4 regions of the Fontibacillus forbon genome follow, and region 1 is predicted to be linked to each of the others. Evidence: a T-box and tRNA genes for the amino acid it is inferred to sense, from the RefSeq annotation. Region 1 holds a T-box; the other regions hold tRNA genes.
What was found. A T-box is a leader RNA that pairs with one kind of tRNA and senses whether it is charged. The one in region 1 lies ahead of leuS (leucine--tRNA ligase), so its partner is inferred to be a tRNA-Leu.

Region 1 (7,244 bases):
CGCCATTTACCGGATTCACCGCATAGGCGCCCGTGAACACGCCGGTCTTTTCTTTGGCCAGATCCGTCCGTTCCAAATCGCTCTTGCGTGCCGCTTGGTCTTGATAAGCCTTGATGGCGTCGCGTTGAGCCTCGGTCGTAATCCCGGCAACAAGCTCATGCTCGGGAGCAAGCACCGCATAGCTTGCGCCGAACAGCGTATCCGGACGGGTCGTAAATACGGTCAGCGACTCTTCATGCCCGTCGATGGCGAATACAACCTCCGCCCCTTCGGACTTGCCGATCCAATTGCGCTGCATATCCTTGATGCTCTCCGACCAGTCGAGTTCCTCGAGGTCTTCCAACAGGCGTTCCGCGTACTCCGTAATCTTCAGCACCCATTGGCGCATCGGCTTGCGGATGACCGGATGGCCGCCGCGTTCGCTCTTGCCGTCGATGACTTCCTCGTTCGCCAGCACCGTACCGAGCGCAGGGCACCAGTTCACGGGAACTTCGGCAACGTAGGCAAGCCCTTTTTTATAAAGCTGGATAAAAATCCATTGGGTCCATTTATAATAATCCGGATCCGTCGTGCTAATCTCCCGTTCCCAGTCATACGAGAAACCGAGCGACTTGATTTGACGCCGGAAATTGTTGATGTTCTTGACCGTGATATCGCGCGGATGCTCGCCGGTATCCAAAGCATGCTGCTCCGCCGGCAGACCGAATGCGTCCCAGCCCATCGGGTGAAGCACGTTGTAACCGCGCATCCGTTTAAAACGGGACACGATATCGGTCGCCGTGTAGCCTTCCGGATGGCCTACATGAAGGCCGGCACCCGAAGGATAAGGGAACATATCAAGCGCATAAAACTTCGGCTTTCCGTCATCCTCCCGGGTTTTAAAGGTTTGATTTTGGTCCCAGTATGCCTGCCATTTCGGTTCGATGCTCTGGGCCTGGTAAACGTCTTGTGGCACGTTTTTGTCTGCCATAGTATTGAATCCTCCCTAGAATCTCTTCAAAATCTCTGCTAAAAAAATAAAAACCTCCCGATCCATAGCGTATCATCGCTAGGGACGAGAGGAAATTTCCCGTGGTACCACCCTAGTTAGCGTCGAACATGCTTTGTCCTTCGCTCACTTTACACCCTTAACGCGGGTAAAACGACGATGTTTGGCATCGTAACTCCGAGGCGAGTTCATTGTCATTCTCCAACCGGCTCGCACCATAGCACCGGATCTCTGGATGGCAGAATTCAAACTAATAATCCTCTTCAAAGTTTAAACCTATCCAATTGAATCACCAAATATTATATAAAACTGAACCCGTGCCGTCAATGGGGATTAGAGAACGTTCCGGTTCGAAAAATCCATTCACAACCCTCTTTACAGTATAGATGAAAGGAGTAAAATTTATTAATGTTTCCACATCAATTTTGTCGAGACGTGGCTCAGCTTGGTAGAGCGCTTGCTTCGGGAGCAAGAGGTCGCAGGTTCAAATCCTGTCGTCTCGATTTTTTCATGCCCGAAATAGTTGTTAATCTTCTATTTTGCTCTCAATAATGAGCAGCTCCGAATTAATCATCCCTGGAGAGGTAGCGAATCTCCCTCTCTTTCCCGCATAAGGTCTCCAGCGGACGGCCCCAAAAGAAAATTTGCCGATATTAATTCCTTTACTAAAAACATTCCTGCCATATTGCTTTTGAAGATCCTTATATGCCTTAAGCTCCTTTTTCGATTTGTCTCCTACAAATTCTACCCTGTAAGCATATCGGGTTCCTTCGGATCGCTCGAAAGTGTAGAAAAACCGCCGAACACCCGTCAACCTCCATCCTTCCGAGGCCATCCGGTTTAACCATCGCTCCTGTTCCTTGATCGGGCGTAGAAAGATTTTGAATTCGGTTTTTTTCAAAATAGACAACCCTCTCGATTTGTGATGTGATCGATTTATTCTTCAATTTAAAAAGCCCTCGGAATGAGGGCTTCCGAGTTCTGCTTATCTAATTAAACATCCCGATAATCCGCTCTGCCAGCGGCTTCCACAAATTCGGGTACTCTTGTTGAATCAGCTGTCTCACCTGCTCGGCCCGGATGCTACCGAAATCATCGTTTTGAGTGGCGAGCGTATAAGCTCCATTTACCGCGTCCCCAATGGCGATGTGCCCGCTCGAATATCCTCCGATGGCAATATGCGAAGCGATAGCGCAGCCGCCTAAGGAGAACATGCCGATCGATAACCCGCCGATGGCCAAAATCCCTAGCGCAAGCCCGCCAATGGCAACGGCACCGACCGCGATCCCCCCCATTCCCATCAGCAAGCCGACGGCCAGCGCCGCCAGACTGACAAGGCCCGCAGCAAGCGCACCGATGCTTAAGCCGCCTAGCGCAAGGATCCCGATCGAGAGAGCCCCGATCGAAATATTGCCGATGGCAATAATTCCTTTGGCGACATGAATACCGCGTCCGACATGAATATGAACGAGCGGGATTCCGAATAGCGTCTTCTTGCTTTTGTACTCATAATGAAAAGAAGGACGCCAACCTGCCTGTACGGGTTCCGGAATTTGGTGCCGTGCTTCCCCGGTAGCGGTTGGGGTATCCTTGACCAAATGGTCTACGGTTACGTGAAACAGATCACTTATTGCGATCATCTTATCCATCTCGGGATACGACTGCCCCGATTCCCACTTGGATACGGCTTGCCGCGAAACCCCAATGAGCTCCGCCAAATTTTCCTGGGACATTCCCTTTTGTTTTCTATAGCTTTGCAATTTATCCGCAAAGTCCATCGCCATCACCTCACGCTCATCTTATAATAACGACCTGTTTTCGACTATCAAGTAAGGCTGGCAATGTGTCAACTACAGGTTGCGAAGAGGCCATGAAGCCGATTTTCGTGATATTTTCCGCACGTCGAATACCCCGCTTGCCTTATTTAGATTAGTTCTCGACGATTTGATTCAGATGATGATCCATATGATCCAGGTAATGTTCGAACAACCATTCCAGTGTAACCCGGCTGCCATCGCTCCAATAAACGGGATGGGTTAATGCCGTCTCTTGACCCTGTAAAATCGTCATCCGTATCTGTTTGTTCAGTTGTTGCCAAAGTTCAAGCAGTTCCGCTTTTGTATAACCGTTCTGATAATCGTGAATTTTCACCAATTCATTCTGCTTATATCCTTCCAAGGTTACGGGCTGATCCGCCAAAATAATCTTGACGAAACGCTGATGATTTATTGCCGCCGAATCGCACAAGTGCCCCAGTATTTCCTGTTTTGACCACTTATCCGGTAAAGGTTTGTTCGTAAAAATCTCTTCGTCGATCTCATGAATAATCTTTGGGACTTCTTTCAGGAACCCTTCCAGCCTTTGCAACAAATGCACCACTTCCCCTTCCATCCTACCTTTTTTCTGATTAAGCAGTTGAGCCAAAACTCCGATGATCAAGATTATCAAGCCTTGGCTAACGAATTGTCAATCGTAAAAAGAGGCCCATAGTTGTCCGCGGGATACCGTCCAATTCCAAAATCAAAAACTTTGTGTCTAAATTCACAAGAAAGAACGAATAAGGGGCTACCTGTTGTTTTTTCCCTTGATGAAGGGATTTCGCGGATTGTAAAATGTCATCAGAATGTACTATCCCATTGCAGATATTGAAATTTCATAGCGCTACTTCGGAGGGGTCGTGGATTCTAAAAAGTCCGGGGAGAGGAAATCTATGAACAATTTTGCGAGTGTCAGCCAGGAATCTTGTATTGCCTGCGGTGCATGCAACTCCGCAGCACCGGAAATTTTCGATTTGGACGATAACGGAATTGCCGAAGTCATCTATGGGGGCGATTCCAACCGGGGAATTACGGCTATTGCCAAGGAACTGCTGGAAGAACTACAGGAAGCGATTGAAAGCTGTCCGACGAATTGCATCCAGCTATCCGCAGTCCCATTCGCTTAATACCTGCCTGCCGCCGCGGAACCTCTCGAGCTTTACCGCGGAACACACGAAACCCGCATGGTCCCGGTTTCCCCGGGATCATGTGGGTTGATTTTTATGGCTTTAACATTAGAGGTACGAACACGGAAGCGCAGTTGGCCTGACGAAAGCGGGGTTTAGTATACATGGATGCTTCCACCTTCTATTTGCTCATTTCCTGCGGTTTAAGCACAGTGCGGAGATACCGTCCCGTATGGGATTCCTCAATTCCGGCGATCTGTTCCGGGGTTCCTTCGGCCACGACGGTCCCCCCTTGATGTCCTCCTTCCGGTCCCATATCAATGATATAGTCGGCGGACTTCATCACATCCAGATGATGTTCGATGACGATGACGGAATGTCCCTGATCCACCAGCTTGTTTAAAGAGAAGAGCAGCTTCTGAATGTCCGAGAGATGTAGTCCCGTCGTCGGTTCATCCAGAATGTACAGGTTGTGGGCACCTCTTTTGATTTTGGATAGCTCGTAAGCCAGCTTCACCCGCTGCGCCTCGCCGCCGGACAGCGTCGTTGAGCTTTGACCGAGACACATGTACCCGAGTCCCAGCTCATTCATAATGTTGAGTTTATGTCGCAAATATTTGTTGTCCTTAAAAAATTCCGCAGCTTCCTCCACCGTCATTTCAAGCACGTCGGCAATGCTTTTCCCCTGGACCTTGATTTCGAGGCCTTCTTTGGAAAAGCGCATCCCTTTGCATACCGGACAAATGGTTTCGATATCCGCCATGAACTGCAGGCTCGTCACGATGATCCCGTCGCCCGCGCAATGCTCGCATCTCGTACCGCCCGCATGGGTCAGGCTGAAGTCGATCGGCTGGTATCCCAGTTTGACCGCCTCCGGCTGCATGGCGAACAAATCGCGGATTTTATCGTAAATGCCGATATAGGTCGCCGGATTGGATTTGCTGTTTCTCCCGATCGGGGCCTGATCAATGTTGATCACATGGTTCACCAGATCCGCGCCGAACAGGAAATCGTGCTCCCCGGCCACGATCCGCGCCCCCGTCTTCAATACCTTCAACTGCTTATACAGGATCTCGTTGATCAGCGAGCTTTTCCCAGATCCCGACACTCCGGTGATGCAAATGAATACGCCCAGAGGGATGTCCAGATCCACGTTTTTCAAATTGTTTTCGCGAGCGCCCTGTACGGACAAAAAAGTATCCCCCAAATCCCGGCGTCGCTTGGGTACCGGAATTTCGGCTTTGCCGGACAGATATCGCCCTGTTGCAGAATCCGGGGCTTTCGCGATGTCGTCGATGCTTCCCGAAGCGACGATCGTCCCCCCGTGAATCCCCGGCCCCGGCCCGATTTCGATAATATGATCGGCATTTCGGATCGTATCCAGATCATGCTCGACGACGATTACTGTATTGCCGCTGTCGCGGAGCTTCTTCATCGTTTCGATGACCCGGCTGGAATCCCGCGGATGAAGGCCAATGCTCGGTTCGTCCATCACGTACAGCATCCCCATCAGTTCGCTGCTGATCTGCGTGGACATCTTGATCCGCTGCATTTCGCCGCCCGAGATGCTGTCGCTTCTGCGGCCCAGGCTGATATAATGAAGCCCGATTTCAATCAACAGCGTGGTTCTCGCCTGGATCTCGCGGAGAATGGAGGTTGCCACTTCCCATATTTCTTCCTCAAAGGTTAAGGATGTCAGAAAATCCATCAGCTCCGGAAGCTGCATCCGGCTGAGCTGGTCGATATTTTTACCGCCTACCGTCACCTGCAGCCGCTGCTTCTTCAATCTTGCCCCGTGGCATTCCGGACATATTTTCTCTATCATGCATTCCTTGATGAAGTTCGGTTCGAAAGCCTCTGAAGTCGACGTCTTGCGGATATAGTGTTTATACCAGCTCTCCATCTCATGGACAAAGCCCCAGAAAGGCCGGTCTCGTCCGATGATCCAGTTCTTTTTTTGCGAATTCGGCGGCTGCAGCATCGGAAGCACCTCGCCTTTGGTGCCGTAAAATAAAATGTCATGAATGTGCTTGGGCAATTCGTTAAACGGGGTATCCAGGCTAAAGCCATACTTTTGCGACAGGCTGTACATTAAGACGGACCGGTAGCTGTCCTTGCCCGCAGGGTTGAAGACCGTTTTCTTAAGCGCCCCCTTGTTGATGCTTCTCTCCGGAGCGACCACCAAAAACCTGGGCTCCACCACAAAAGACAGGCCTACTCCCAGGCAGGTATGACAAGCGCTTGCGGGAGAATTGAAGGAGAAATGGAACGGCTGCATTTCGCAAAGAAAAGTATGATGCTCCGGGCACCCGTAGGAAGCATAGAAGCTGCGATCCACACCTCCCACAACCTCCACTTTGATCATGATATCCTCGTCCAGCGATAGCATGGTCGCTTCGATGGTTTTTGCCAGTTGAATGTAAGTGTCCTGCTTGAGCGTGAAGCGGTCGATGATTACCTCGATCCGGTACTCGGCGGTTTCATCCAGCTCGCGTTTATCCGACAATGAAAAAGGCTCGCCGTCAACGAGCAGGTTCTTATAGCCTTTTTCCCGCAGTTGATGGAAGGTATAGCTGTAGTCTTCGCCATATGTTTTATACACGGGGGCACGCAGCTCGACTACCGCACCTTGAGGCAGATTGGAGATATGCTCGGCGATCTGGGCCGCGGAGAGCTGTTTCAAGGCATGCCCGCAATCGGGACAGGCGCCGGTTCCGGCGGTCGCATATAACAGCCTTAAATAATCATTGATATCCGTAACGGTGCCGACGGTAGAGCGGGGGTTGTTATTCCCTTTTTTCTGCTCAATGGCAACAACGGGGGACAAGCCCCGGACATAGTCGACATTGGCCTTTTTTAATTGACTGATCCGGCTCTTCGCGAAGGTGGAGATGGAGTCGAGAAACCGCCGCTGCCCCTCTCCGTAAATGACGTCAAAGGCGAGCGACGATTTGCCGGAGCCGGAGACCCCGGTGATAACCGTCAGCTTATCCCGCGGAATTTCGGTGGAAATGTTCTTCAGATTGTTCTGCTTCGCGCCGGAGATTTCGATCGTTGTTCGGACGGACATGCTTCATTTCTCCTCTCGGTTACGGAATGTACAGATAGCCGATTTCTTCGACGGACGGCTTGCTTTTCGGAGTTAGGCGAATACTTTGCGATACCCTTTCGATGACGCCTTTCTCCGCCAAATAGTCCAAGGTGCCGACGATATATTCGCTATAAACTTGAAAATGTTTGGAGATGAGAGTTACCGTTTTGATCTCTTGATCGGACATGAATTCCAGGAGGGGCTTTTGAATGATATTCAGA
Region 2 (7,244 bases), on a different contig from region 1:
GCCGCTTTCGGGATGACGGATGAGGGTTTCGCGGTAATTTCAAGCCGGGCGGCAAAAGGGGATAGGCTGTTTCCTTCTTATTACTTAACCTTTGCATTTATGGGATACGGATCATGGATTGCCGGGACGCTCGTCGGTTCAGGTCTGGGAGGCATGGTGACTCAAGATGTCGCGGAAGTGTTGAGCTTTGCGCTGCCGGCACTGTTTATCGCTTTGTTGTTTGGCGGCACATGGAATGTCCCGTCTCTGGTCTCGGCAAGTACCGGCGCGGCATTGGCGACATTGGCGGCTATGATGCATTGGGGCGGGATCGGCATTGTGCTTGGCGGCATAGTCGGTGCTACCGCGGGGAAAATGGTGCATTCCAGAATGGGGAGAAGCCGCGATTTAGAACAGCAAACGCCGGCCGGCGACTCGCTTTAGTCCCCGGAAGGCTTGTCCAGTCGATCCAGGATGGAGGAGTATTTCGGGTACAACAATCGGATACAATCGGGACAGATATCGTGGGTAAATTCGGCATGGGTGTGTTTTATTAAATATTCTTCGATGGGGCTCCACTGCTCTTCCTCGTCTTTAATTTTCTTGCATACGGCACAGATCGGAAGCAGCCCGTGCAGCGTTCGGACTTGGGCAAGGGCTGCCTGTAACCGAACTTCGAGTTCCTTATAGACTGTGATGTCGGAGGAAACAAGCAGCATGCCGCCGACCGGCATGATCTCTTCAGCGTTTATAGGAACCGCTTCCATGAGATACCAGCGCGTGACAAGATCATGGGAGTGAAGCTCGGCCGAGTAATAGGTGCTGCTACCGTCCAAAATACATTTCAAATCACGCCATAGTTTGCGGATGAACGGTTTATGATCATAGATGGAATCCTTGAAATGACGAATCAGATTGATTCCGGGGCGGTCCCAGAGCGGCGATAGCCCGTGCATGGCGGCCTCCCGGGCCCAGGTCCGGTTGACGAATTGTATCGTTCCTTCGGGATCAACAACGGCCAACCCTTTGGGAAGCAAGTGTGCGGCTTCCTTCCATATGGTAAATGTATCGGTCACGGTTTACGCTCCTAGTCCATAATAAAGTAAACGGAAAGAAACATAGGCTGCTCGTCCTATTATTTAATGGAAATTATATGTTATAATTGGCCGATAATAGAAGCGCAAAGGAGTATTTAGTTCATTATATACGCAAATGCGTAATTCAACAACAACAAATACTTAAATGCGTAATTTGACGTATTTTGAAGGAAGGTCGAAAGAGATTGTCTATCTACGACAGGATTGAAATTTTGATCAAGACAAAAGGGATGACGAAGAAGGAATTTTGTCTGAAGCTGGGCATCAGCACGGGAAATTTGGGGGATTGGAAGCGGGGGAAGTCAACGCCGAGCACGAATAAGCTGATCGAGATTTCCGCTTTTTTTGATGTCAGCCTCGACTGGCTGTTGACCGGACAGGAAAGAAATTCGCTTCAAGTAAATGAGAGTCCCGGTTTCTATGGTGCTAACCTCGCCATTGATTGGGACAAAGTGACGGATCAATTAACGCCGCGTGAGGCGGTTTTTATTCAAGAATATCTGGAATTTGCAAGATACCGAAAGCGTAAAGAAAGTGAAGGGAATTAATTCCACTTTACATTTAGCAAGCATCGCTATATAATAAAAAATGTTCGTTTCTAAAACTGCCGAGCGGTCGTGGTGGAATGGCAGACACGCTATCTTGAGGGGGTAGTGGGCGTACGCCCGTGGAGGTTCGAGTCCTCTCGACCGCATCACAAGAACAAGAAAAAGTCCCTGGACATGGTCCGGGGGCTTTTTTTTGTTCATGTTTTTTTAGACTGGAGCCGGATTTAATCAAATCCCGAGATGGCTGGAAATTTTTACTTGCCGGGAACACAGTTCTGACATTCCGCTAATAATCGCCCATTAAACTCTACTTAGTTAATAAAAATGGGAGGGAATTGAATGAATAAGTTCTGGAGAGGGCTTGCGGCCAGCGGATTGGCGCTATCCGTCATAGCCGCGGGACCGGCAGCCATCGCTAAAGAAAACGGTACGGCTGCGGGAAATGGAGCATCGAAAAATTTAATCGTGCTGATCGGAGACGGCATGGGGCCGGCCCAGGTTTCGGCGGCACGTTATTATCAACAGTATGAAAAGGGGATTCAAAAGCTGAATCTTGACCCTTACTATGTCGGCCAGGCTACTACATACGCCGACCGTGGCGAAGACGGCGGCACGATCGTTTCGGGGATCGTAACGGATTCGGCGTCGGCGGGTACCGCTTTTGCGACCGGTCACAAAACCTATAATGCGGGCATCAGCGTATCCAATGAAGATGTATCCAAACCGTTCGCTTCCATTATTGAAGCGGCAGAAATCAACGGGAAATCCACAGGGCTTGTAACAACCGCACGTATCACCCACGCAACACCTGCCGTATATGCTTCGCATGTCCGGAGCCGCGACAACGAAAGCGCGATTGCTTCCCAATATTTGGACAGCGGCGTGGATGTGCTTTTCGGCGGCGGGAAATCATTTTTTGTGACGAAAGAGGAGAAGGGCAAACGGACCGACAAGAGCTTGCTCCCCGATTTTGAAGCCAAGGGATATAAAGTCGTCGAGAACGCGCAAAGCCTGAAGGCTTTGAATTCGAAAGACGCCAAAGTGTTGGGGCTGTTCGGCAGCTCTCATGTGAACTATGTGCCGGACAGAACGGCTGAAACGCCTAGTCTTGCAGAGATGACTTCAAAGGCGCTGGAGATTTTGTCTGCCGATCAGGACGGGTTCGCGATCATGATTGAAGGTGGCCGGGTCGACCATGCCGGACATGCCAACGATCTTCCGACCATGGTACAGGAAGCGCTCGACTTCGACGCTGCATTCAAGGTGGCGATCGATTTTGCCAAAAAGAACGGGAATACTTCCGTTGTAGTAACGGCGGACCATGAGACTGGCGGTCTGTCGCTGTCCCGGGATAACATTTATGAAATCAATATCGATCTGTGGGATAAGCAGAAGCATTCCTCGGAGTATCTGATCAATTCTCTGAACGAAGCCAAAACGGTGGCTGATATCAAAAAAATCGTGTCGGACAATACGTGGATTACCGATTTGAGTGATGAAGAAGCTCAGCTCATTTTGGATGGGGACGGTTCTTCCTACAAGCGGGAGGGCGGATATAACGCGGTTGTTTCCAAGCGGCTCCTGATCGGCTGGTCCGGTCACGGACACTCGGCGGTGGATGTCGGGGTGTGGGCTTACGGGCCGATTGCCGAGAAGCTAAAAGGGCAGGTCGATAACACGCAAATCGCGGTAGCCGGAGCGGAAGTATTGGGCCTCGACTTGCCGAAGGCCACGGCCGGCCTTCAATCCAAGCATTTGTATCCGAAGTTCAAAATTAACCGCGACAAGGAAGTATTGTATCCGGCCAAAGCATTAACGGAAGCGCTCGGCGGGACCTATCAGGTCAACGGGAATGCTGCCGTATTGACCGGGAAGGCCGCAACCTTAACGGTTGACCTGACCGCAGGAACGGCTAAAGCTGATGGTAAAGCAGTCTCCTTTACCGTAGAAGTCGATAACGGAACCTTGTATTTGCCGCTTTCGGCATTCAGCCAGCTTAGCGGGAAAACGCTGAAATGGGACACCTTGTCGGAACGGATTCAATTGAACTAAGGAGCAGGGCGAAGCGAAACAGGAGAAGCCACTTCTCCTGTTTTCCTTTTATTCTCTGCTGGAGGGAGAACCGATGCTGCAAATCCGGGGATTAAAAAAACAGTTTCATGTGGCGGGCAAGGAGATACCTATTCTGGATATTCCGGAATGGAACGTTAAGGCGGGCGAGAAAATCGCGATCACAGGACCGAGCGGCTCCGGCAAAAGTACGCTGCTGCACATGATCAGCGGGATCATGTCATTGGATGAAGGGGAAATCTCCATCGGTGACACCCGGCTATCGGCCATGAGCGAGTCGGGTCGTGACCGCTTTAGGGCCGATCATATCGGCTACATTTTACAGGATTTTCATTTGATCCCTTCTTTGACGGCGAAGCAGAATGTGGAGATCGCAATGAACGGCAAATACAGTGCAGCCGAACGGCGCGACAGAATAGACGACTGGTTTGAGCGGGTCGGTCTTCAGGAACGCAAGGATCACAAGCCTGGGGAACTGTCCAGGGGACAACAGCAGCGCGTGGCGATCATACGGGCGTTAATCGGGGAGCCCAAGCTGATTCTGGCGGATGAACCGACGGGGAGTCTGGACTGGGAAACCGCAGACGAGATCGCAGAGCTGTTGCTCGAGTTATGCCGAAGCGACCGCCATACTCTGCTGGTTGTAACCCACGATTTAAGAATGGCTGAGCGTTTTCCGGAGCGCCTGCATATCCATCAGATCAACGATGTGCACCGTAGAATGCGGGAGCCGGGAGGACTTGCGATATGAACCTGCTGCATTATTTGCTGAGAAATGTGCTGCACCGCAAGTTTTTGTCTCTGCTGACGATATTGTCCGTGACGGCAACCGTCGCTTTTATTCTTTTGCTATCGATGTCCAAGGCTAGCGTCGAACAAGGGGCGGAGAAAGGTTACGGCCCGTTCGATCTGGTTATCGGCGCATCGGGGAGCGAAACCCAACTGGTGTTGAACACTTTCTATCATGTGGGAGCCCCGACGGGAAATATTCCGGGTGAAACGCTGGAAAAGGTGCAGGGTAATCCAGAGGTGGATCAGGCATTCGCATTGACGACGGGCGACCATTACAATGAATATCCGATCGTCGGCATCGATCCGGGGTATTTTTTGACCCGATATGGCGATCAACGCCTGAGCGAGGGAAGTTTGTATGCGGAGACAGGGGAAGTCGTGATCGGAGCGTACGCGGCCGAGATGCTGAACATCCGGGTCGGGGATACTTTCTTCGGGGCCCACGGGCTGGTGGAAGAAGTTCATCTTGAAGAAGAGGGCCAGGAACACGATGAACATGATGAACACGAAAGTTTTACCTATACCGTAAAGGGAATTTTACCAAAGCTGAATACCCCGGATGATCGCGCAATTTTTACGACGGTAGATTACGCCTGGGCCGTTCACGGAGAAGCCGCTGAGGAGAGGGACATTACGGCCATCCTCGTAAAACCGGCCGGGCTGCAGGCCGGACAGGAACTGCGAACCTCTCTTGAAGAAGAGGGCCGGATACAGGTGGTTTATACGAGCAAAGCGGTTGCGGATGTCGTCAATCTCGTGGACAAAGGCTCGGAACTGCTCGGGATCGTTACACTGCTGTGCGTATTGTTGGCCGCGGTTTCGATCCTGTTATCTTTGATTGCTGCTGCGGGAGAGCGAAGTAAGGATGCCGGACTGCTGCGTCTGCTGGGAAAATCGCGGACCTACATTGTCGCGGCCATGCTGGGAGAAGGTTTGATCCTGACGGGAACGGGACTTATTCTGGGCGTTGCGGCCGGTCATCTCGGCGGGTATTTCCTGCAGGATGCCTTGTTTCATTATGCCGGAATTCAAATCCAACCGCTGCGGATTACGGGAGATCATGTTGTGATTGCCGCAGGTACCCTCGCGACAGGACTTGCCGCATCATTGCTTCCGGCTTTAAGGATGTATCGGCTGGATCCGCTGGCCTTGTTTAAAGCTTAAGGAGGTGTTTATATGAAGAAAAGTTGGAGGATGCGGCCTTTAGCAATCTTGATCATTCTCGCTATTCTTTTGCAAGCATGCGGTCAGGATAAGCAGGTCAGCGAGGTTGCGGGCTCTTTTGCCGAAGCTGGGGGAAGCCTCTCTACGTCAACCGGCTTGGCCGGAGCGGTGGATTCAGCGGAAGAGACCGAAGTAACGGGGGCGGACGATCAGATAAAGGCTTCAAACGGAACTATCGAGTCAATCGAATCAAACGAATCAATCGAATCAAACGAAACTTCACCATCTCCCGGATCAGGTGAAACTGAAGCATCCAAGGAGTCGGCAAATGGTGAGACAACAGGGAAGCTTGAGGAGAGCCGAAAAACGAAGAAGGCCGATGAGCCAGCTTCGCCGATGTCACAAACAAAGCAATCCACAGAAATGAAGACCACCGCGGGAACAAAATCAGGCAGCGAGGCAAACCTCAAAAAGACGGAGCCGCAAAAATCCGACAAAACGTCCGGCTCCATAAGTACCGCAACAGGAAAGCCGGAGCTTAAGACGAAAGCCGGTTCCGGAGAAGCTGCAGGAGCAAGCTCGGGCAAAACGGAGGCGAAGGTTGCATCGTCTACATCAGGCGCCGGGAAGACCACGGCGAAGGAGAAAAAGTCGATTCAGCCGATCGGCTGGTCGCAGTTTTTTGACGGGGATGATCAGACCACTCCGTCCGAAGCGTTTTGGGATCTTAGCGGTTCAACCGTGACCATTAAAGGATTTATGGGCGAAGTGTTATCCTTTGAAAAAAACTGGTTTCTGCTTATTCCGGAACCTGGAGCTGAGTGCCCTTTCGATAACGGGGATGAAACCTATTGGAACAAGATTATGATTGTGTTTGTGCCCGAGGACGTCAAGTTGAGATACAAGTCGGAGCCGCTCGAGATCACCGGCCGTCTTGATGTCGGCATTAAGATTGACGAATCCGGCTATAAGACGATGTTCCGGTTATATGACGCTTCTTTTAAAGAAATCAAGGAATAGCATAAGAAACGAAAACCCCCGCCGCGCTTTATTCAAGCAGCCTGCGGGGGTTACTACTTTTATTAGAAGATCGTTTGAACCAACAAATAAACATTAAGCACAACGATGATGCCTGCAATTAGCCAGGCGAGGATGTTCAGCCACAGCTTGTTGGCGAACTCGCCCATTTTGGTCTTGCTGGAAGTAAATTTGACCAGCGGGATCACCGCGAACGGGAGCTGCAGGGACAGAATGACCTGACTGAAGATGAGCAAATCCTGAGTGCCTCTCTCGCCGTATATGGCGGTGACGATCACCGCCGGAATAATGGCGATCAGACGCGTAATCAGGCGCCGAAGCCATGGTGTCAGACGAATGTTCACGAAGCCCTCCATGACGATCTGTCCGGCCAGCGTTCCCGTTAAAGTCGAGTTTTGTCCGGACGCCAGCAGCGCAATCGCAAACATTACGCTCGCCAGCGTGGTACCGACAATCGGGGTGAGCAGATGATACGCTTCGCTGATGTCGGCGACTTGGGTCATTCCCGCCGAATGGAACGTTGCGGCCGAGACGATCAAGATGGCTGAATTGATAA
Region 3 (7,244 bases), on a different contig from region 1:
CGACAGGCACGCCGCGCACCGTAAAGATAAAGGTCAAGGCGTTCTGCAACTTCTCGACGCTTCCTCCCGCTTCGGTCAAGAACCGGTTGCGGTCGTGGTTATCGATGAACGTCACCATATGATTGGCGTTGCCATTATATAATGAGTCCTGAGCCAGTGTGCTCTTAATATTGGAATCGAAAGACTGGCCGTAAGCGAAGCTGTTCAGAACCGAGAAGAACAGCGGGAAGTCGAGCATCCCCCATTCTTTGTTCTGGCCGACCCAGCGCGATACGAATTCCGCGTTCCCGTCGAAATTCTCTCCGAACGTGTTCACCCCGAGCAGGTTCTGCAGTTCGCCGATGTCCGTCGGCTTGATCAGCTTCGCCGCATCCACGCGGGCGCCGTCTGCTCCCGTGTAATCGAACCAACCCTTGATCGAATTAAAGATTGCGGATTTGGCGGCGGGCACGTCGAAGTCGATATCGTCGAGTCCCGCCAAGTCGTGATTCTCAATGTAATCCTGGGCCCATTGCGTGTAATTGCCGTCAACGAGCGACCAGTTGATATCCCCATTGTGATGATACCAGGAAGGATTATTGAAAGGAGCCGCCGGTTGCAGGCTCGGAATGTCGTAGTAGGCTTGGGTTCCGAGCATGTAGTCGCCGACATGGTTCGGTACGACGTCAATGATGACCTTGATCCCGAGCGCGTGGGCGCTGTCCACGAGCTCCTTCAGCTTTTCCTTCGTGCCGAAGTACGGATTCGCAGCGTTCGGATCCTTCACGTTGTACCCGTGATAAGCAGTGTTGCGGCCGGTTCCGTTGTTATCCCGGTTCGTCATCTGAGGCTCTGCGACGGGAGAAATCCAGATTGCCGTGTAGCCCATGTTGTGGATATACGGGAGCTTATCAATAACTCCCTGCCAGTCACCGCCCTTCATGTACCGGAAATCTTCCTCGCTGTTCTCCGCGTACCGAATGGCGGATCCGGTGGCATTGTTCGACGTATCCCCATCATGGAACCTGTCCACCATGATTTGGTAGATGGTGTCGTTCTCATCCACAGTGCCAATGCTTGCCGCATGCGCCTGCTGCGGCGAAACAAAGAATGTGTTTCCGACCATTGACAGGAACATGATGGCGACCATAAGGATTTGAGTTAAGCGACGCTTTTTGATCATCAATTTAATCCCTCCTTTGGTTTATAAAGCGCTTACAAATAGTAATCCGTCTTTCTTCCCTTTTCTCCCGTCTGCCAACTTGTCACTGCAATTGCGCCTGCGTTCAGCTCCTTCCTGAAACCATAATCTAATCATTTGGGGAAACCGGTTTTCCACCAAGAAAATATCATGGTTTTGTAATATTGTCAATATATGGATTATTAAAAACTATTTCCTGACTTCTTCTCTTTTCTTGTCGTCGAACGTTCCGACGCCATCGGATTTGTCAAAGTTCGTCGGCAGCTTTTTCCCTTGAATGTGAACTATACCGCTTGAGCATCAAAAAAAGCTTTGAGATTAACCTCAATACTTCCGATCCTTATAAGTAATTCAGTCCCCTTTTCCCACCACTCGTTCTGAAGAAAAAATAAAAAAACTCCAGATTTCTCTGGAGTTTGCATGTTATGTATGGTGCGGTCGAGAGGACTCGAACCTCCACGGGGGGTTAGCCCACACGGACCTGAACCGTGCGCGTCTGCCAATTCCGCCACGACCGCTTGATGTCTGACTTGCAAGAAAGTAACTTCCGCAGCGACAAGATTTATAATACCACGCAGGTAACTACGAGTCAACAAAAATTTTAAGACAAGTACTTTTATTCCAACGAAATTCAGGTTAAAATAAGAACATAAGTTCGCTTTAAAAGGGATATGATATATATAAAAAGGTGGTGTTCTTATGACGGTACCCGGCATGGCGGAAGGCGAATTCGCGCTGATCAGAAGCGTAATTCTGCTCCGATTCATCCTTCGCATTTTGCAACGTGATGCCCGGATTTTAAAGGAAAGCGGCGTGTTAAAGAGTCCCGAACTTTACACGGAGATGATCCATATCGCCGAACAACGCGCTTCCTTGGTCCAGGAAGAGATTATGGCGGAGTTCCAACAACGCGGAATCAAATTCATCGGACTCCGCCAAAACGATGACGGCGTTGAAGCCGAGTACGTCTGCAGAGGCTACCGTGGCCACATGAAAATATTGTGGCCGGTACTCCGGAGGGAAATGTCTTCACGCATACGCGCCTATTTGGGAAGCAGCGAGACATCCCCTTCCGATTTGATCGGCAAATCTCACTGACTACAAGAATACCCCTGCAGCCCGATCTTTATCGGCAGGGGCACCTTGTACCTGCTATTGTAGAATTCTGGTCACGCATCCCTGGGTGAACGAATCGTTGCCCTGCGCTAGTGAACCGGAGGTTCGCCCAAGGCTTCCTGAACCCGGATTACGCCCTGAGACAGAGCATTCCCGGCCAATGCAGCCGAGGCGACGGCTACCGTCTCCAGAAGCTCCGCTTCGGACGCACCTTTGGATCTGGCTTCTGAGGCGTGATAATACGTGCACACTTCATTGTTTGTGGACAACGCTATACCTAGTGCAATGAGTTGCTTGGTTTTCGCATCAAGCACTCCATCGCCAAAGCTCTCTCCGGTAAAGGCATGATAAGCCTCCGTTGCACCTGGAACCGCTTCTCCGTAATGGCTGATCTGATCTTTATAAGCATTGATTTTGTCGCTAACGAGTGACATAAGGTATTGGCTTCCTTTCTGCAAGGGATTGGCTTCCTACCTTACTACGTTGTCCCGCTGGGCCAAAAATATGCTATTCCTCCGGCAAAACCCTTGGCTCCCGGGAAGGACTGTAACTATAACCTCGATCCAGCTTAACTACATTCCGGTTCGGTTTGCGGATCAGCACATGGTTATCATCCCACGCGACGACGATGCCCCTCACATCATTCTCGGGAATAGAATCCCGCACGACACGAACCTTCTCACCGGACAGCCGGAATTCATTCAACCGCTCATCGGAAATCATCGTAATTCACCGCCTTTCATCTATTCTTTCGCTTGTAAGCCGTTTGGCTTCCGGTACACTTGTCACCATCACCATAGCACTCTGCCTATATCTTAATCCAAAAAAAGACCCCGCAGCAAACTGACGGAGTCCTTTGATTTTCTTTAACTTTCCGACAAAACCTCTTGTCTTGCAACAAAGCAATAACCGACCTGCCTGAGGCTGCCCTTAACGCTGCGCATGCTCCTTGCTGTCGTTCTTCTCAAACCAGAAATCAAGCACTTTGGCGGACATGACCCGTTGTTGCAAATAACCAACCTGCTGAGGACTGAACTCCTCTTCCCAGGCAACACCGAGCTCCTCGCACAGTCCTGCGATCGTCAGCAACTGTGACCAGGCCACATAGCGCTTATACCAGAAGAACTGGGGATGCTCAAGCATATAGGGATAAAGGTCGTCAAACTCCGTATGTTTGCAGTCCAGGGCACGTTCAAAAGTAACCTTGGCTTCGGACAATTTTGAAATGAAAAATTCCGGGTTTACTACAGATTCACTCCCCATTTTGTAAGCCTCCTCTCCCTAGTAATCCTCATTATAACGAAAAAAAAGAGGCCTGCAAAGAACTGTTGCAAAATTGGAACTAATTAATTTTCTGATGCGTTTTCATTCGGCGAAAATAATCTTTCCGTCCTCCAGCGAGGCAATTTTCACGAGCGACTCCAAACGGAGTCCTTGCTCCCGCAGCGCATTGGCACCCGGCTGAAAGCACTTTTCGACCACGATCCCGGCTCCGACCAGTTCCGCGCCCGAACGCTCGATGATTTTCACGAGCCCTCTGGCTGCGTCGCCGTTTGCGATAATATCGTCGATGAACAAGATCCGGTCCTCCGGCGAAATAAATTCACGGGAAATCAAAATATCCGTTACGATCCCTTTCGTAAAGGAAGGTACCCTTTCACAGAGCATATCCGGCTCGGCGAGCAGCGTTTTTTTGCGGCGGGCAAATACGAGCGGTACCCCCAACTCATAAGCCGTGGCAAAAGCGACGGCAATCCCGGACGATTCAACAGTGACGACCCGGGTTATTCCGGCATCCCGAAAGCGTGCGGCGAACTGTTTGCCCATTTCCATCGTAAGCCCCGGATCCACCTGATGGTTAAGCAGCGAATCAAGCTTTAATACCTGATCCGATACGACGACCCCCTGCTCGACGATTCTTTGTTTTAATGTTTCCATATCTATTTCCTCCCGGTCTTGATCTCATTTAGGGTTTGAGTCATGTCCCGTTCCCGGACAACATACCTTGTACTATATATAGCACATCAGCCGGGGGGAAAACCATGAAAAATGCCGTAAAAGTTATGCAAATCGCTTTCACTTATATCGGTACCGTCGTCGGCGCCGGCTTTGCGACAGGGCAGGAGATCCTTCAATTCTTTACCCGTTACGGGAAATGGGGAGCTCTGACCATCCTGCTGTCCACGGCTCTGTTTATCTGGCTCGGCACCAAAATGATGCTGCTCGCCAGGGAAATCAAGGCCGAATCCTACGAGGACCTCAATCGTAAACTTTTTGGCGATCGGATTGGACAGGGCCTGAGCCTGTTCACGCTAATCGTTCTGATCGGCGTCAACAGCGTGATGTTGGCCGGGGCCGGCTCGGTGTTTATGGAGCATTTCGGAATGCATTATCAAATCGGCCTGTGGATTACGCTCATCGGCACCTTCCTGCTGCTTGGACGAGGCATCGGCGGCGTCATGAAATTGAACTCCATCGTCGTTCCAATGATGATCACGCTCTCGCTCGCCGTCATCATGAATACGGCCGGATCGCCGGGGGCGGAACGATTTCTCACGTTAAGCACCGATACCGGGGTACTTGCCGCCTGGGCTTCCCCGTTTATGTATACCGCCTTTAACCTGTCCATGGCCCAGGCGGTTCTCGTCCCCATCGGCAGCCATACGGACAGCCGCAGGGCCATTGTTTGGGGCGGCGTGCTCGGCGGCGCTGGCGTCGGCTTTTTGCTGATGGCCGGCCATTTCGCATTATCCGCTTCCATGCCGGGCATCCAGCAATTCGAAATACCGATGGGGAGCATAGCGCAGCAACTCGGAACCACGATCCAGCTTATTTATATCGTGCTCATTTTTATGGAGATATTCAGCACGTTCGTTGCAGATATTTATGGAGTAACCCTGCAACTTAAACAGCGGTTGAAACTTTCCCCCAAACTGATTTCCATCGTCGTTTTGCTGATCTGTTATGTGACAAGCCAGTTCGGTTTCAGCGCACTGCTATCCGTCCTGTATCCCGTATTCGGCCTGTTCAGCCTGCTTTGGGCGGTCATGCTCGCCATGTACCGGAAGAGCAAGAGGCCATAGCAAGCAAACCAAAAACCAGGCTATGCCATGGCAATGATTTGTGCCTCCGGGAAAACGGATTTGACGCCTTCGATCACATGCGCGTGGCAAGTCATCATGATCAACTGATGCTTATCCGCAACATTCTTCAATACCGACATCGCGCCCGCCAAACGTCCGGCATCGAAATTGACGAACAGATCATCTAGCAGGATCGGCATGTTGGCCCGGCCGGAAACAGCGCCCGAAAGGGCAAGCCGCATCGACAGATAAAGCTGCTCCGCCGTTCCGCGGCTTAGGTAGGCGCTGCCGATCGGGCCGTGATCCCGATGCTCCGCCATCAATTCCTGGCTTCCCATCTTCATCAGAATCCGCCGGTAAGTTCCCCCGGTCATTTCGGCCAGATAGCCGGAGGCGGCTTGAAGTACCTCGGGCTGACGCTCCTCCTCGTAAATTTTGCGGACCCGTGAAATCAGCTCATGGCAAACAGCCATCACTGCATAACGGTCCAGCGTGCCTTCCAGCGCAGCCTGTTGTTCTGCAAGCTGCTGCTGCATATGATCCTGCAAGCCGCGCGCCTCCAGACTCTCCTGCTCCTGCAGCAGCCGGCCGCGTCGCTCCTGCAGTTGCTGACGTCCAAGCTCCGCTTCTTCCAGCTTGCGCTTAGCTTCTTCGGCGGACCGGAGCAAGGACTCCTCATCCAGGCCGCGCAACAATTTCTCGAATTCATGAATTTGTTCCTCATTCAACGAACCGAACAAAACCAGTTCTGCCTGTCTTATGTCGGATTGGAGCCTTTCTCTGGTCTCCGCTTCGGCTCCGTAACGCAAATAAGTTTCCCCATCTGAAGCGCCGCTTTCTTCAAGCAAGTGATGCTCGGCAGCCTGTACGGCAGCCAATCGGTCCTGATTCCGGCCAAGCTCTTCCTCCAGCGGAGTGCGTTTGTCCACAATCCGCTCCTGCCTGATCTTCAAGCCAAGCTGGAGTTCCAGTTCCGCCAAGGCTTTGCGGAAAGCGCCCGCCACTGACGTCCCTTGGGTAACGGCTTCACTTTCATCAGCATCTCCGATCTGTTCGCGCCAATCCCGCTCAAAGTCGGCGGTTTCAACCTGTAGGGCGGATATCCTCGCGTACAAAGCGTCCAGTCTGCTTAGCCAGTCTTTGCCCTGTTCGGCGAGACGGAACACGTCCATCGCCGCTTCCGGCGACAAGTCACCGGGCAAATGCCGCTCCTGCAGCCAGTTTTCCCATTCACGCGCCATTTCATTGAAAATGGTTTCCTTCCGTGATAGCTCCCGCTCCAGCCCTTCCAGCTCCTCGGCTTTTCCGGCAGCCTTGAAGCGACATTCGCGCGCCTGCGCCTCAAGTCCTTCATGGCGCTGATCCCATAACTGCCATTGCTCCATCAACCTCCGCAAAGTCCGTTCCTCCTCGTCCCAGCGCTCAGGTTCGAACGCAAAAGAAGGCCCACCGGGAGATGATATTCCCGCAGCCGTCTGGGCATGCCCGATCAATTGAGGCAAAAGTTCACGAAGTCCATTCTCTTCGGGCGTCGCGGTCGAGGCGGACCATCCGGCGCTGCCGGTGAAGCTGCGGCGACGGGGATCCCGTTTTTTCCGGCTGCCCGAGAACAATTCGAGCGCCAGGTAGCCGTCGAAGCAAAGAAGGAGTATGCCGGTAAGTAAGGCGCCCCAGCCGGATTTCGCCGTCAGCCACAGTACGGCGGGAAGCAGGATAGTAAGCACGGCCGTTCCACCGAGCAGTTTTTGGTAAAGGGAGCGAATCCGCGTTCGTGCAGCCGCTTCACTTTCCGCCGCTCTCTGACCTTCAAGCCGTGAAGCCGAAGCCGCCCGCCAGCGGTCAAGCAGAACGCTAATCTCCTGCCA
Region 4 (7,244 bases), 210 kb from region 1:
CGGTAACGGGATCTTCGTTGACGCCGGCGTGGGGAGCGAAAAATCGGGAAACGAAATCGCTTTGTTTTCCTTTAGCCGTTATGACCAATCCGAAGGAGTCCGGCAACTGCTTAATTAATTCAAAGTCAGGGTCGAATTGCGCAACCTGCTCTTCGCTTTCAAGTACGGCATAATAACGGATTCCCACCTGATTCCGGGTTACAACCAATTCTACCGGAGTCGTTCCGAGAATTTCTTCGATGGAAGAGAAGGATTCAATTTTTTCAGCGATTCGGGCAGGAAAGTTCAATTCAAACAGATCGTCTTTCTTTACGACTTCCAATATGCCGCTTAACGTATGAAAATTCATCTCATTTAGACCGTGATCGATAAAATGATGAACCACATAAGCGCTCGCCAATGTCGCATGGCCGCATAGGTCGATTTCCAATTCCGGCGTAAACCATTTTAAGTCATAATAACCGTCTCGCGGCACAACAAAAGCGGTTTCCGACAAGTTATTCTCAAAGGCAATGCTTTGCATTAAGGCTGAGTCAGGAAACTCATCCACAATGCATACGCCAGCCGGGTTTCCCTTGAAAAATTCATCCGTAAATGCATCCACAACATAATACTGCATCTTTTCACTCCTCCTCTTTTGTATACTATAATAAATAGAACGTAGAACAGATTGTCGAAATAGAACAGATTCGAAATGAAGCGCCGCATTAAGGAGAAATGACATGAACGATAGGGAAGAAAAAAGCGGTCAACGCATGCAACTGGTTTATGATGCCGTTGTAGAGGGCATTGCAAAACGGGATTGGAAACCTGGGGACAAGCTTCCATCGGTTCGAATTCAGTCCGAACGTCTGAAGGTCCACCGGTTAACGGTGCTGAAGGCATATCGGAAGCTACGGGATGAGGGCATTATCGAGGTGAAATATAAATCCGGCTATTTCGTTTGTGGAGAACAGGCAGCCCATGAAGCGGGGTTCAGCAAAGCGGATGATCGGAGGCCTTGGGATTATCAAGTGCATATGTCCGCTGTCGGCCGCAGCAGAGCGACGGAAATTCAAAACCAAAACATGGAATACCAAATGTCCAAGGCGTTGATAGACCCGAATTTGCTCCCAAACAGGTACTTGTCCAATTATGTGCGGCAAGTATTCGATCTGTATCCCAAGGTGCTCAGTTCCTATTCCGACGTTATGGGCGACCCGGGATTGAGGGAGGTCATGGCTAGCTATTTTTTGCAAAAAAACGGAATTGTGATAGGTCCGGACGAACTGATGGTAACCACGGGGGCCCAGCAGGCGATCGATCTGGTATCGCGGTCACTGGTCAAACCCGGCGATCCGGTATTAATTGAGCGGCCGACATACGGTCCGGCTATCGATCTGTTTCGGCAGCAGAAAGTGAATCTGATTCCGATTCCCATTTCTCCGGAAGGATACGATCTTGATCAATTGGAAGTGATCATGAAGCAATACCGCCCTCGTTTGTTCTACATGAACCCTACCTTCCATAATCCAACCGGGTTCACAGTCCCTGCCTTCCAGCGCAAAAGACTGGTTGAACTGGCGGAAAGCTATCAGTGTATCCTCGTGGAGGACGATGTCAGCCATGATGTTTATTTTGAAAAAGCGCCGCCGCCGCCGTTGTTTTTTTACGATACGGAAGGCTATGTTGTATATATCCGCAGCTTTAGCAAATACGTGGCGCCCGGGCTAAGGGTTGCTTTTCTGAGCGCCCGTCCGCCGCTTATGAGCAGTTTGGTTCCGATGAAAGCATTGACGGATCATGGATCGCCGTTATTGGGCCAGAAAATATTCCAGCATTATTTTTTTTCTGACCGGCTTCAAGAGCATATCGCTAAACTCAGAACCGCCCTCCAGTTGCGAAAAGAAAAAATGGAGGCGCAGCTTGCCGAAACGGGATGGCAATGGCTGAGCCCCATGGGCGGATTGAATTTATGGGTTCAATTGCCGGGGGCGATCTCGGCGGAGGAGCTTTTGCAACGTTCCCTGGATCACTCCGTAGCTTTCATACCCGGCACCGTTTGCGATCCTCTCGGACAGCTCAATGACCGGATCAGGCTCAGCTATTCCTTTATCAAAGAGAGTCAAATAGAAGAAGGGATCAAGCGTTTGATTGCGGCAGCAGCTACCCTCAAGGGAGCTGGCAGCCCCCGAGGAACGTAAACGAGCAAACCCATCAGTAACTAGCTTAGGATAGAAAAATACCGCTGTGGAATATAGGCTTCCGCAGCGGTATTTTATTAGTTATTCAAGTCATGCAAGCCAGGGCTGTGCTCGTTGGGCAGCTCCGGCATGAACGGAAGCGGGAAGCCTTCCGGAGGTGCCGTGACTTCCAGGGTTCCTCCATTACGACTGGGCGTTTGTCCGCTAAAAATCTCGCCGATTCTGGTCGGATCCAGCCGAAAGTTGAACTGTGCATTGTGGAAGCCCATATCGACGTATTTCCGGCATTCCGGATATTTATGGATGTCGTAGTTCGGCACCGGGAACAGTTTACCCCAATTCACGCCCAGCGTTTCCAGCGCCTTGGCGAATGCATTCTGATGAGCGTTGTCGCGTACGATCAGGAAGGCCAGCGTTTCGCGGAACGTTTTATTTGAACTCATTTCGTAAATTCTTGATTTTTGAAGAACACCCGTCGATTCCAGCACCAGGTTGTCCAGAAGGTCGCTGATCAGATTGCCGTGACTGTAAACATAATTGCCGTTCCAAGGGTTGCCCGCGGCATCCACCGGGAGCGAGCTTTGCGCGCCCATGATGAAATGATGCGGATTCGCATGCTTAATCGCTTCGTCCAGCGGTGCTCCATCCACTCCGGAATCGCCGGGAAGAGGGTCTCCTGAACCGGTCAGAAGCTGGTTGATGGTATGTTGAACAAGCTCCACATGGCTGATCTCCTCCAAAAACACACCGCGGATCAAATCGCGAAACTGCGTAGCGCCGCCCCTGAAGTTATTGCTTTGGAAGAAAAACTGCATCATGGTCCGCATTTCGCCGAACCGTCCGCCGAGCGTCTCCTGGAGAACCTTGGCTGCTGAAGGATCTGGATTATCCGGGACAATTACGTTGATCAAATCTTCTTTGTAAAAATACATGAGAAACCTCCTGGCAGATCAATTTTATCAGCTTGATTGCCATAGTTTACCTAAGCCCTGAAGGTCTTATTCTGTTTCTCGGGCATAAGTTCCGCTTTTTTTCTCTCCAGCCTTCACTGCATAAAGGACAGCATTCCCGGGAAACTTACTGCATGTAGTCACTAACTCAGGAGGTGCTTTTCTTTGAAAAAGAGTTTGACCGCCATGCTCGTTACGGCGTTGATTTCCGCGGTGCTTGTTCTGCCGGCTTCGGCTTACGGAAACAACACGAACGGCACAGATATGAATAACACCACAGGGGGCAATTATTCGACGAATAATGTCCGGGCCAATGCTGCGAACAATAACGATAACGGCATGGATTGGGGCTGGCTCGGTCTGATCGGCCTGCTCGGGCTTGCCGGGATGCGCAGAAGAGAAACCGATCGTCGTTCCTAGGACGATACGTGCGAAAGAACAAAAAGGCTTCCGTCGGAAGCCTTTTTGTTTCTTCTAACCATGACGGGATTTGATCCAGTCATTATTTAACTGCGGTCTCCTTTGGTCTCTTCGTAAGCAATCAGCGTAATTTTCCCGCCAGTCATCTCTTCAAGCGCCGCTTCCGCTTCTTTGATGACGGCAACCGCATCCGCTCCCGCATCCAGCGGTGCAACCTGGTATTTATCCGTTAATATTTCCATCGTTTTTCCCTCCAGTCTGTAATATCGTTTAGTCTTCCCTCCAGGGTGAAAATCCATGATTGAGAAAAGAGTTGAAACTAATCGGAAATCCGTTTATAATCATATCTACGGGAATTTTTCCTTGTACCCTTGCCGGGGTGGCGGAATTGGCAGACGCACAGGACTTAAAATCCTGCGGTAGGTGACTACCGTACCGGTTCGATCCCGGTCCTCGGCATCATTGTAAATAACCGGTCGTTTCAACGTTCTTTGAACATCGAAACCGACCCCCAAAAAGAACGTCTCACCGTATGAAGCGGAGGAGACGTTCTTTTTGGTTTAAAGCCGTTATTTACTAAACCTGTTTTGGCACCTATAGTAATAACGGACAAGCATTTCGCTCGTCCCAATTTGTGTTAATTCGTCTTGACAAAATAAAATCAGGTCCATATATTATAAAAGTGACGCCCCCGTCATTTTTAATATATGGGAAAGGAGTTCATATGCCCAAAGTTCCGAAAGGGTATGAAGAGAAGATGCGCAATATGATTCTGGATGCGGCACAGGAGGTGTGCAAAACAAAACCTGCCTATGAAGTAACTATGAGAGATATTATCCGTCAGACCAAGCTCAGTGTAGGCAGTGTCTACAGGTATTTTGAAGATATTGATGATATTCTCATAGGCTTAACTAATCGCAACCAGGATCAATATCAATTATGGGCCAATTGCGAGCCTTTATTTTCGGAAAACAAAAGCGTACGGGAAGTTATTTTGAAGGTCTTTCATTATTTAGGGGAGTATTTGATCGAATCTATTCCGACCGAAGGCAAATTTACGTTCGAAATGAATACCAAGTTTCTTGCAAATCCTGAATTATACAATCAAAAGAAAGGTAAAATTGCCGAGGTTACGGATTTCGAAAAATTGATGCAGCATGCCATGGTGTACCTTGCGGGGAAGGTTGAGGACGGTACGTTAAATCCCATTATGCCTTTACCCGGCATTTTTTCATTCGCTGTAGCATCTATGGATGGAATAGTAAGAGATTTGGTCATCTTCAAATGTTACTCGCTGCCGGGTGAAGATACCGGGGTATCGCTTGATGAAATATCATTAACTAACGCTTTAGCCAGAAGCCTTCTTTTTCTTCTAGGGGAGGGGAACTGATATTTAGGAATTGATGACAAAGACTGGAGACCGGATACATGAAACCATTCATAGAAATAGAAAAAGTAAAACGTCAGTACACGGTAGGGGAAATGACTGTAAACGCAATTCATGAGATGGGTTTTGTGATTGAAAAAGGAGAATTTGTCGTTATTCTTGGTCCGTCCGGATCCGGAAAAAGCACGCTTTTGAACTTGTTGGGAGGAATGGATCAAGCAACCTCGGGTAATATTTTCATCGATGGGGTGAATATTGCCAATTATTCGCTGGATCAACTCGGCCATTATCGCCGTAATGAGATTGGTTTTGTGTTTCAGTTTTACAATCTCATTCCCAATTTGACAGCCAAAGAAAATGTCGATGTATCGAAGAAGCTTTGCCAACACGCACTTGAAAGTACGGAAATACTGAATGCCGTGGGCCTTGGCCACCGGATTCATCACTTTCCTGCAGAACTTTCGGGCGGTGAGCAGCAGAGGGTATCCATTGCCAGAGCCATCTGTAAAAATCCAAAGCTTCTGTTATGCGACGAGCCAACCGGCGCACTTGACAGTGTCACAGGGGCGCTTGTAATGACAACGCTCCGGGATGTCAGCAAGAAGAACGGCCAGACGGTCATCATTGTGACTCACAATGCCGCAATTGCGGATACAGCCGATAAAGTCATTCGTCTTAAGGACGGTAAAGTAGTCGAGGTAGTAATCAATGAGTCGCCGCTTCCCATGAGTGAGGTGTGCTGGTGATGATTTTACCCCAAAAAATGTTTCGGGACATTTGGAGCGCCAAAGCCCAATTTATTACCATCATTATTATCGTAGCTTGTGGGGTATTTACATTTGTCGGGGCTATCACGGTTGGTAACCGTCTGGAGAAGAGCGTTACGAGCTTTTACGATAAGACCAGGATAAATGATATCTGGATCAATGCCAAAAATATTGAGGACAAGGATATACTCAACATCAAACATCTTCCTGGAGTTGAAGAGGCACAGGGAAGAAATGTATTGAAGGTTCATTCCGGCAATCGAAGCATTGAATTGTTCATCCTCAATGAGAATAAGCTTGCTCAGCCTTTTCCCATCACGGGTGAATTTTTTCGCTCCGGCGAGAGTGGCATTTGGCTGGATCGGGAGTTTGCTTTAGCCAATGCGATTGAGGTAGGGGACACCATAGAATTTACTTCCGATGGTAACAGTACCGTGAAGATGACTGTAAAAGGTTTGGTTATGAGCCCGGAAAAATTGATAGATATCTCTTCGGAGACATTGTCGACCCGGCACGATCTCTACGGTTATGCCTTTATCGGGGAACAAGCCGCCCGCCAATCCATCCATGTAACCGGTTATAATCAGATTTTATTAAAGGTAAAGGCAGGAGCGGATCAACAAAATATTATTACTCAGACCGAAACGGTTTTGGGAAGTAAATATTTAAACAGCATCACTCATGACGACCATACAAGCATCGTTGGTGCCGCAAGTCAAATTGCCCAATTCAAAACGTTGGCTTATGTCACTCCATTGCTGTTTTTTGTTCTTGCTGTACTCGTGGTTGCCAGTACCATGAGCAGACTTATCAGCAATCAAAGAATACAGATCGGCACCTTAATGTCCCTGGGATTCTCCGCCCGTCAGATTAGATGGCATTATATGTGCTTTGGCCTGTTTTTAGGACTTACAGGGAGTCTTATCGGGATGGCGGCGGGATACTTTGGAATTCCCATGATTTTCATGAGAACATTAACCCAGTCCTTTATTTTACCCCAGTGGATCGTTTCTTTCCCTTTCGAATCTTTGTTTGCCATTGTCGCCATGTGCGGATGCTGCATCCTTGCTGTGTTAATGGCCTGCGGCAAGAAACTTAAGGAATCGCCGGCGGCAGTATTAAGAGGGAGCATACAGACCCGCCGCCAAAAATCGATGGCAGGTAAGGCTTCCAAAGCTCGGCTTTCCTTTGAAAATCTCTGGATTCTCAGAAATTTAAAAGCTCACAAATTACGTGGTTTTATGGGAATCATCGGTGCCTTTGGTTGTGCTTTTTTGATTTTGTTTGGTTTCGCCAATATTGATTCGAGCAACAAGTCTATCCTCGTTGAATTTGAACAGCAATACCGTTATACCTATAAAGCGGACATACAGTCTTCGGATGCAGCTTCTTTGCCTGTTCCTGGTCTGGCAGAGGACGCGGTGCAGTACATACAGGAATCCAGGGTTCAGATAAAATCGGATCGAGCGGTAAGAAATTTGCCGGTTACAGTGATGGGTTCGGGGGATTACATAAACTTAAATCATGCAGACGGCAA

Region 2: it encodes a tRNA-Leu, which carries the amino acid that the T-box ahead of leuS (leucine--tRNA ligase) is inferred to sense. The anticodon was not compared.
Region 3: it encodes a tRNA-Leu, which carries the amino acid that the T-box ahead of leuS (leucine--tRNA ligase) is inferred to sense. The anticodon was not compared.
Region 4: it encodes a tRNA-Leu, which carries the amino acid that the T-box ahead of leuS (leucine--tRNA ligase) is inferred to sense. The anticodon was not compared.

Annotation. Positions count from the first base shown of each region.
Region 1 covers NZ_JBKGFV010000001.1:267,166-274,409, reverse strand. The annotation lists gene leuS (leucine--tRNA ligase) at 1-970, opposite strand, end outside; T-box leader at 1,048-1,264, opposite strand; tRNA gene ACLB09_RS01165 (tRNA-Pro) at 1,418-1,491, shown strand; gene ACLB09_RS01160 (DUF2812 domain-containing protein) at 1,515-1,889, opposite strand; gene ACLB09_RS01155 (helix-turn-helix transcriptional regulator) at 1,978-2,772, opposite strand; gene ACLB09_RS01150 (DinB family protein) at 2,918-3,367, opposite strand; gene ACLB09_RS01145 (ferredoxin) at 3,699-3,932, shown strand; gene uvrA (excinuclease ABC subunit UvrA) at 4,114-7,002, opposite strand; gene ACLB09_RS01135 (nucleotidyltransferase) at 7,022-7,244, opposite strand, start outside.
Region 2 covers NZ_JBKGFV010000002.1:1,077,923-1,085,166, reverse strand. The annotation lists gene ACLB09_RS11965 (AzlC family ABC transporter permease) at 1-423, shown strand, start outside; gene ACLB09_RS11960 (PAS domain-containing protein) at 420-1,055, opposite strand; gene ACLB09_RS11955 (helix-turn-helix domain-containing protein) at 1,307-1,624, shown strand; tRNA gene ACLB09_RS11950 (tRNA-Leu) at 1,688-1,770, shown strand; gene ACLB09_RS11945 (alkaline phosphatase) at 1,964-3,676, shown strand; gene ACLB09_RS11940 (ABC transporter ATP-binding protein) at 3,750-4,445, shown strand; gene ACLB09_RS11935 (ABC transporter permease) at 4,442-5,650, shown strand; gene ACLB09_RS11930 (prolipoprotein diacylglyceryl transferase) at 5,663-6,670, shown strand; gene ACLB09_RS11925 (Nramp family divalent metal transporter) at 6,733-7,244, opposite strand, start outside.
Region 3 covers NZ_JBKGFV010000002.1:623,473-630,716, forward strand. The annotation lists partial or broken gene ACLB09_RS25825 (alpha-amylase family glycosyl hydrolase) at 1-1,162, opposite strand, end outside; tRNA gene ACLB09_RS09835 (tRNA-Leu) at 1,611-1,698, opposite strand; gene ACLB09_RS09840 (hypothetical protein) at 1,880-2,278, shown strand; gene ACLB09_RS09845 (carboxymuconolactone decarboxylase family protein) at 2,386-2,730, opposite strand; gene ACLB09_RS09850 (hypothetical protein) at 2,804-3,019, opposite strand; gene ACLB09_RS09855 (hypothetical protein) at 3,227-3,559, opposite strand; gene ACLB09_RS09860 (xanthine phosphoribosyltransferase) at 3,662-4,234, opposite strand; gene ACLB09_RS09865 (YkvI family membrane protein) at 4,339-5,379, shown strand; gene ACLB09_RS09870 (AAA family ATPase) at 5,400-7,244, opposite strand, start outside.
Region 4 covers NZ_JBKGFV010000001.1:480,025-487,268, forward strand. The annotation lists gene ACLB09_RS02060 (PhzF family phenazine biosynthesis protein) at 1-619, opposite strand, end outside; gene ACLB09_RS02065 (aminotransferase-like domain-containing protein) at 723-2,183, shown strand; gene ACLB09_RS02070 (manganese catalase family protein) at 2,261-3,115, opposite strand; gene ACLB09_RS02075 (WGxxGxxG family protein) at 3,299-3,553, shown strand; gene ACLB09_RS02080 (hypothetical protein) at 3,640-3,795, opposite strand; tRNA gene ACLB09_RS02085 (tRNA-Leu) at 3,927-4,012, shown strand; gene ACLB09_RS02090 (TetR/AcrR family transcriptional regulator) at 4,320-4,943, shown strand; gene ACLB09_RS02095 (ABC transporter ATP-binding protein) at 4,982-5,686, shown strand; gene ACLB09_RS02100 (ABC transporter permease) at 5,686-7,244, shown strand, end outside.